Prosthecomicrobium sp. N25: one gene and its partner. The protein of the gene in region 2 interacts with the protein of the main gene of each other region in a pairwise test. Links are inferred from orthologs where the notes say so. Each region holds a gene or a part of one and is shown on either strand. Other genes may lie near its edges.

What was found.
Region 1: the proteins of gyrB (region 2) and gyrA interact in binary tests that used the Escherichia coli proteins (3 or more experiments, as listed by UniProt). The link is inferred for Prosthecomicrobium sp. N25 from one-to-one orthologs.

What each region holds. Positions count from the first base shown.
Region 1 is NZ_JBBCAT010000001.1:3,067,419-3,071,022, forward strand. Bases 195-3,484 are described here. They hold gyrA (DNA gyrase subunit A), read right to left. Parts: upstream 3,137-3,484; coding sequence 395-3,136; downstream 195-394. Other genes in these bases: WBG79_RS13950 (class I SAM-dependent methyltransferase), read right to left, coding at 195-319; WBG79_RS13960 (caspase family protein), read left to right, coding at 3,441-3,484. Outside these bases: more of WBG79_RS13950, read right to left, coding at 1-194; more of WBG79_RS13960, read left to right, coding at 3,485-3,604. UniProt on the Escherichia coli protein: A type II topoisomerase that negatively supercoils closed circular double-stranded (ds) DNA in an ATP-dependent manner to maintain chromosomes in an underwound state.
Region 2 is NZ_JBBCAT010000001.1:554,371-557,754, reverse strand. Bases 298-3,367 are described here. They hold gyrB (DNA topoisomerase (ATP-hydrolyzing) subunit B), read right to left. Parts: upstream 3,017-3,367; coding sequence 578-3,016; downstream 298-577. Other genes in these bases: WBG79_RS02615 (PRC-barrel domain-containing protein), read right to left, coding at 3,251-3,367; WBG79_RS02625 (hypothetical protein), read left to right, coding at 298-534. Outside these bases: more of WBG79_RS02625, read left to right, coding at 1-297; more of WBG79_RS02615, read right to left, coding at 3,368-3,384. UniProt on the Escherichia coli protein: DNA gyrase negatively supercoils closed circular double-stranded DNA in an ATP-dependent manner to maintain chromosomes in an underwound state.

The DNA of each region.
Region 1 (3,604 bases), 2.5 Mb from region 2 along the record:
GCCGGGCGAGCTCGGCCAGCACCGCGTCGAGCTCGTCGTCCGGGATGTGCTCGAGCACGTCGCAGCTCATGGCGAGCTCGAACGTCTTCTCCGGGACCTTGTCGATCCCGGCGACCGCCGGGTCGAAGCGTGCCACCTCCGGGCAGCCGACCTTGGCGGCCACCCGGCTGGAGATCTCGCTGCGGCCCGCCCCGTAGTCGATCAGCGACGCCGGCCTGAGGGCCATGATGTGCGGCAGGATCGTCGCCATGTGGCGGCCGCCGAAGCCGTACTGGGTGGCATGCAGGTGCCGGTAGTCCTCGACGTACTTGCGTTCCATCACGACCTCGATGCGGACAGGGCCGGCGGACGCGGCCGGATCGGCGGCTGACGCGCCGCCGAGGACGGGCGGGGCTCAGCCCTCGCCGCCGCCGTCGTCCCCGGGACCGTCCTCGCCGTCGCCCTCGCCGGGGCCGCCGTCGCCGGGGCCGTCCGGACCCTGGCCGCCGGCTTCGATCTCGGCGTCGTCCTCGTCCTCGCGCACCCGCTCCACGGAGACGACCTTCTCGTCGGCCGCCGTGTTGAACACGATGACGCCCTGGGTGGAGCGGCCGGCGATGCGGATGCCCTCGACCGGGCAGCGGATGAGCTGGCCGGCATCGGTGACCAGCATGATCTGGTCGCCATGGTCGATGGGGAAGCTCGCCACCAGCGGACCGTTGCGCGGCGTGACCGCCATGGCGACGATGCCCTTTCCGCCCCGGCCCGTGATCCGGTACTCGAAGGACGAGGTCCGCTTGCCGTAGCCGTTCTCGGAGACGGTCAGGATGAACTGCTCGGCCGCGCTCATCTCGACATAGCGGCGCTCGCCGAGCACCAGGGCGCCGTTGGTCTCCTCGCCCTCGCCGTCCGACCCGTTCGCGTCCGCTTCGGTTTCCCCGCGCAGCGCCCGGCTCCGCTTCAGATAGGCGAGCCGCTCGTCCGACGAGGCCTCGAAGTGGCGGATGATCGTCATCGAAATCACCCGGTCCTCGTCGGCGAGCGCGATGCCGCGCACGCCCATCGAGTCGCGGCCCTTGAAGACGCGGACGTCGGTGACGGGGAAGCGGATGCACTGGCCGAGCGCCGTGGTGATCAGCACGTCGTCGGTCTCGGTCGCCGTCTCGACGGAGACGATGCCCTCGCCCTCCTCGAGCTTCATGGCGATCTTGCCGTTCCGGTTCACCTGGACGAAGTCGGAGAGCTTGTTGCGCCGGATGGTGCCCTTGGTGGTGGCGAACATCACGTCGCGGCTTTCCCAGGTCGATTCGTCCTCCGGCAGGGGCAGGATCGAGGTGATCCGCTCGCCCTCGGACAAGGGCAGGATGTTGATCAGCGCCTTGCCGCGCGCCTGCGGGGCCGCGAGCGGCAGCCGCCAGACCTTGGTCTTGTAGGCGATGCCCTTCGAGGAGAAGAACAGGATCGGCACGTGGGTGTTGGCCACGAAGAGGCGGGTGACGAAATCCTCGTCCTTCATGGCGACGCCCGAGCGGCCCTTGCCGCCGCGCCGCTGCGCCCGGTAGGTGGACAGCGGCACGCGCTTGATCCAGCCGGCATGCGTGACGGTGACGACCATGTCCTCGCGTTGGATCAGGTCCTCGTCGTCGACCTCACCGTCGAGCTCGAGGATCTCGGTGCGGCGCGGCGTGGCGAACTCGGCCCGGATGGCGCCGAGCTCGTCCTTGATGATGGTCAGGATGCGGGCACGCGAGCGCAGGATGTCGAGATAGTCCTCGATCTCGCGGGCGAGCTTCTCCAGTTCCTCGGCGATCTCGTCGCGGCCCAGCGCGGTCAGGCGGGCGAGGCGCAGCTCGAGGATCGCGCGCGCCTGCTCGTCGGAGAGCCGGTAGGTCGTCCCGTCCGGGTTCAGCGTGTGGCGCGGGTCGGCGATCAGCGCGATCAGCGGCGCCATGTCCTTGGCGGGCCAGTCGCGGCCCATCAGCCCGGCCTTGGCGGTCGCCGGGTCGGGCGCATAGCGGATGAGGCGGATCACCTCGTCGATGTTGGCAACCGCGATGGCGAGGCCGACCAGCACATGGGCGCGGTCGCGCGCCTTGTTGAGCAGGAAGCGCGTGCGCCGTCCGATGACCTCCTCGCGGAACGCCACGAAGGCCTGCAGCATGTCGCGGACGGTCATCAGCTCCGGCTTGCCGCCGTTCAGCGCCACCATATTGGCGCCGAAGGTCGATTGCAGGGCCGTGAACTTGTAGATCTGGTTCAGCACGACTTCGGGGACCGCGTCCCGTCGCACCTCGATCACCACCCGGTAGCCGTCCCGGTCGGACTCGTCGCGCACCTCCGCGATGCCCTCGATGCGCTTCTCGCGCACGAGCTCGCCGATGCGCTCGACCATCGAGGCCTTGTTCACCTGATACGGGATCTCGTTGATGATGATGGCCTCGCGGCCGCCCCGCACGGTCTCGAACTTGACCCGGCCGCGCATCGTGATGGAGCCGCGGCCCGTGTGGTAGGCGGAGCGGATGCCGGACCGGCCGAGGATGATGCCGCCGGTCGGGAAGTCGGGCCCGGGGATGATCTCGATCAGGTCGTCGATGCCCATGTCGGGCCGGTCGATCAGCGCGATGGCGGCGTCGATGACCTCGCCGAGATTGTGCGGCGGGATGTTGGTCGCCATGCCGACCGCGATGCCGCCGGCGCCGTTCACGAGCAGGTTCGGGAAGCGCGCCGGCAGGACGGTCGGCTCGCGCTCCGAATTGTCGTAGTTCGGCTGGAAGTCGACCGTGTCCTTGTCGAGGTCCTCGAGCAGGCTGTGGGCGATCTTCTTGAGGCGGACCTCGGTGTACCGCATGGCCGCCGGCTGGTCGCCGTCGACCGAGCCGAAGTTGCCCTGGCCGTCGACCAGGGGCACCCGCATGGCGAAGTCCTGCGCCATGCGCACGAGCGCGTCGTAGACCGACTGGTCGCCGTGCGGGTGGTACTTGCCGATCACGTCGCCGACGACGCGGGCCGACTTGCGGTACGCCTTGTTCCAGTCGTAGCCGTTCTCGTGCATCGAATAAAGGATGCGGCGATGCACCGGCTTCAGGCCGTCGCGCACGTCCGGCAGGGCGCGGCTCACGATCACGCTCATGGCGTAGTCGAGATAACTGCGCCGCATCTCGTCGGCGATGTTGATCGGCTTGATGTCCGACGGCGGTGTCCCGCCGGCGCCCGGCTTGTCGTTGTCGGCCAAGTCTCGTCTCTTCACTCGGGCGGCGCTGCCGCCGGGGTCGGGGGCCCCTCTATAGGCGATTCCGTGCGCGGGCGCCAATTCGCAGGGACGTCACTCTGGATTCCGGGCGCGCCCGCACGTGCCTGCGCGCGAGGAGGGTGAACCGGACCCGCGTGGCGCATTCATGGCGAGTTCAGGGCGGATGCGGCTCGATCGGGGGAGCCTGCGTGCTCTCGTCCGGGACCGATCCATGCCCCTCGCCCTCCGCCCCCTGCTCGCCCGCTGCCTCGCCGGCGGGGCCGCGTGCCTCGTCGTCGCCGCGGCCGTTCCGGCCGGGGCCGAGACCGCGCCGAAGCGCGTGGCCCTCGTCCTCGGCAACGGCGCCTACAAGGCCCAGCCCGCCCTGCCCGGCGC
Region 2 (3,384 bases):
CTCGCCCGCCGCACGAACGACCTCGACAAGTATCGGGATACGGTCAACTCGTATTTCCTCAATCCCTTCATCGTCAACGCGCCGCTCGATCGGGATCGACTCTACACCGAGGCACAGCTGCAGCCGGTCTTCGAGATCCTGCTCTGGATCATGTGGGCCCGGACGCGGCCGATCAACTATTGGCGGACCAACATCGGGATCGCGACGTCGTCCTACGACCGCAGCCTGATCGGCGCCGTGTGGGACGGCCTGACCAAGGACGAGGACGCCCTCGCGCGGGTCATGGCCAAGGATGCGGTCGTCGAGCTCGACCCGATCCTGAAACGCCTGGTCGCGTGCGGAATCCCGGAGTCGGAGGTGACCATGCAGGCCGGCTGGGACCGCCGGCGGCGCATCCTCAATATCCTGTGGGTCAGAATCCTGGGCTCCAAGCACCGGAACACGGTGCTGGGAGACCTCGCCGACGCGCTCGACGCGGCGCCGACGCTCGCCTTCGACAGCGGCCCGGTCACGAAAGCGCGGCGCCTGCTGTGAGAGGGGCGCGCCGAGGCGGTCCGGCCGGGGTGCCCCGGGCGGCTCAGGCGTCCAGGTTCGCCGTCAGGGCGTTCGCCTGGATGAACTCGCGGCGGGGCTCGACCTCGTCGCCCATCAGGCGGGTGAAGACGCCGTCGGCGTCGTCGGCCTCGCGGATCCGGACCTGCAGGAGCGAGCGGGCGTTCGGGTCGAGGGTCGTCTCCCAGAGCTGGTCCGGGTTCATCTCGCCGAGGCCCTTGTAGCGCTGCATGGAGATGCCCTTGCGGCCCTGGGCGAACACCGCCTCCAGGAGGGCGCGGGGCCCGCGGATGACGGTGCCGCTGTCGCGGCGGCGGAGCTCGGCGGCCTTGCCGTAGACCTCCTGCAGGTGCGCCGCGTGGGCGTCGAGCTTGCGGGCGTCCGCGGAGGCCAGCAGGGCGGCGTCGATCCAGCGGGCCTCCAGGACGCCGCGCAGGGTGCGGCGGAAGAGCAGGCTGCCGTCCGGCTTGGCCTCGCCCTCCCAGCCCTTCTCGAACTCGTCGGCCAGGATGTCGAGCCGGCGGGCGATGTAGGCGGCGGCCTCGCGGGCCTTGTCCTGGTCGTTCAGTACCTGGGTGGTGAGGGCCCCGGCGATCGCCGCCTGCTCGACGACGTCCCGGTCGTAGCGGTGGTGCAGGCCGTCCAGGATGCCCGCGATCAGGCGGGCCTCGTCGACGACCCCGCGCAGGTCGAGCCCGGACCGTTCCTCGCCGTTGGCGAGGGTCAGCCTGGCCTCGTCGAGGCCCTGTTCGACGAGGTAGTCCTCGAAGGCTTTCTGGTCCTTCAGGTACTGCTCCGACTTGCCGCGCGCGACCTTGTAGAGCGGCGGCTGGGCGATGAAGAGGTGGCCGCGCTCAATCAGCGCCGGCATCTGCCGGAAAAAGAAGGTCAGGAGCAGGGTGCGGATATGGGCGCCGTCGACGTCGGCGTCCGTCATGATGATGATCTTGTGGTAGCGCAGCTTGTCGAGGTTGAACTCGTCGGTGCCGATCGAGGTGCCGAGCGCCGTGATCAGCGTGCCGATCTGCTCGGACGACAGCATCTTGTCGAAGCGGGCGCGCTCAACGTTCAGGATCTTGCCGCGGAGCGGCAGAACGGCCTGGTTCTCGCGGTTGCGGCCCTGCTTGGCGGAGCCGCCGGCGGAGTCGCCCTCGACGATGAAGAGTTCCGACTTGGCCGGATCCTTCTCCTGGCAGTCGGCGAGCTTGCCGGGCAGCGAGGCGACGTCGAGCACCCCCTTGCGGCGGGTCAGCTCGCGGGCCTTGCGGGCGGCCTCGCGGGCGGCGGCGGCCTCGACCACCTTGCCGACGATCGACTTCGCCTCGGCGGGATGTTCCTCGAACCAGGTGCCGAGCGCCTCGCCGACGAGGCTCTCCACCACGGGGCGGACCTCGGAGGAGACGAGCTTGTCCTTCGTCTGAGACGAGAACTTCGGATCAGGCACCTTCACGGAGAGGACGCAGGTGAGGCCTTCGCGGCAGTCTTCGCCGGAGAGCGCCACCTTCTCCTTCTTGGTCAGGCCCGAGGAGTCCGCATAGCCGACCACCTGACGGGTCAGAGCGCCGCGGAAGCCGGCGAGGTGGGTGCCGCCGTCGCGCTGCGGGATGTTGTTGGTGAAGCAGAGCGTCTGCTCGTGGTAGGAATCGTTCCACCACAGCGCGCACTCGACCGTGATGCCGTCGCGCTCGGCCTTCATGGTCACCGGCTTGGCGATCAGCGGGTGCTTGGCGCGGTCCAGGTAGCGGACGAAGGCCTCCAGGCCGCCCTCGTACATCATGGTCTCCGACCTCGGCTCGACCCCGCGCCGGTCCTCCAGCGTGATGCGGACGCCGGAGTTGAGGAAGGCGAGTTCGCGGATGCGGTGCTCCAGGGTGGCGTAGTCGAACTCGACCTTGGTGAAGGTGTCCGGGCTCGGCAGGAAGGTGACCTCCGTGCCGCGCTGGCCCCCGGCGTCGCCGACGACCGCGAGCGGCGCCTCGGCGACGCCATGGCGGAAGCGCATCCGGTGCTCGCGCCCCTCGCGCCAGACTCTGAGGTCGAGCCATGTGGAGAGTGCGTTGACGACCGAGACGCCGACGCCGTGCAGGCCGCCCGAGACCTTGTAGGCGTTCTGGTTGAACTTCCCGCCGGCGTGCAGCTGGGTCATGATGACCTCGGCGGCCGAGACGCCCTCGCCCTGGTGGATGTCGGTCGGGATGCCGCGGCCGTTGTCGCGCACCGTGCAGGAGCCGTCGGCGTTCAGGCGGACGACCACCTCGTCGGCCCAGCCGGCGAGCGCCTCGTCGATGGCGTTGTCGACCACCTCGTAGACCATGTGGTGCAGGCCGGACCCGTCGTCGGTGTCGCCGATGTACATGCCGGGCCGCTTGCGCACGGCGTCCAGCCCCTTCAGCACCTGGATGGATTCGGCGCCGTATTCGGCCGCACCGTTCTTCGACGTCCCGCTCGGGATGGCATCGGTCATGATCGAATCGTTCACTCGCCGTCAGGGGCCACGGGGGTCGCTTCTTATAGCGGCAACCGCACTCGGTTCAAACATCGCGGACGGCGCGGAATCTTGCAGGAAAATCAGGTCATTTCGCGGCGCTCGCGCGAGTGCGCGCCCGCGCGCCCGGAAATACAAGGTCGGACGACCATGAAGAAGGGCCCGGCGCGATGCGCCGGGCCCGTCCCTCTTCGATCGTTCGTCGGCGCAGGGCTACTGCGGGGCGACCGGACGGGTGGTGCCGGAGCCGGTCGCGCCCGTGGAGGTCGTCGAGCCGCCGGCCGACCGGTTGTCGTTCACGCGGCGGAACTCGGGGGCCTGCTTCAGGGCGTCCTTGGTGGACGCGA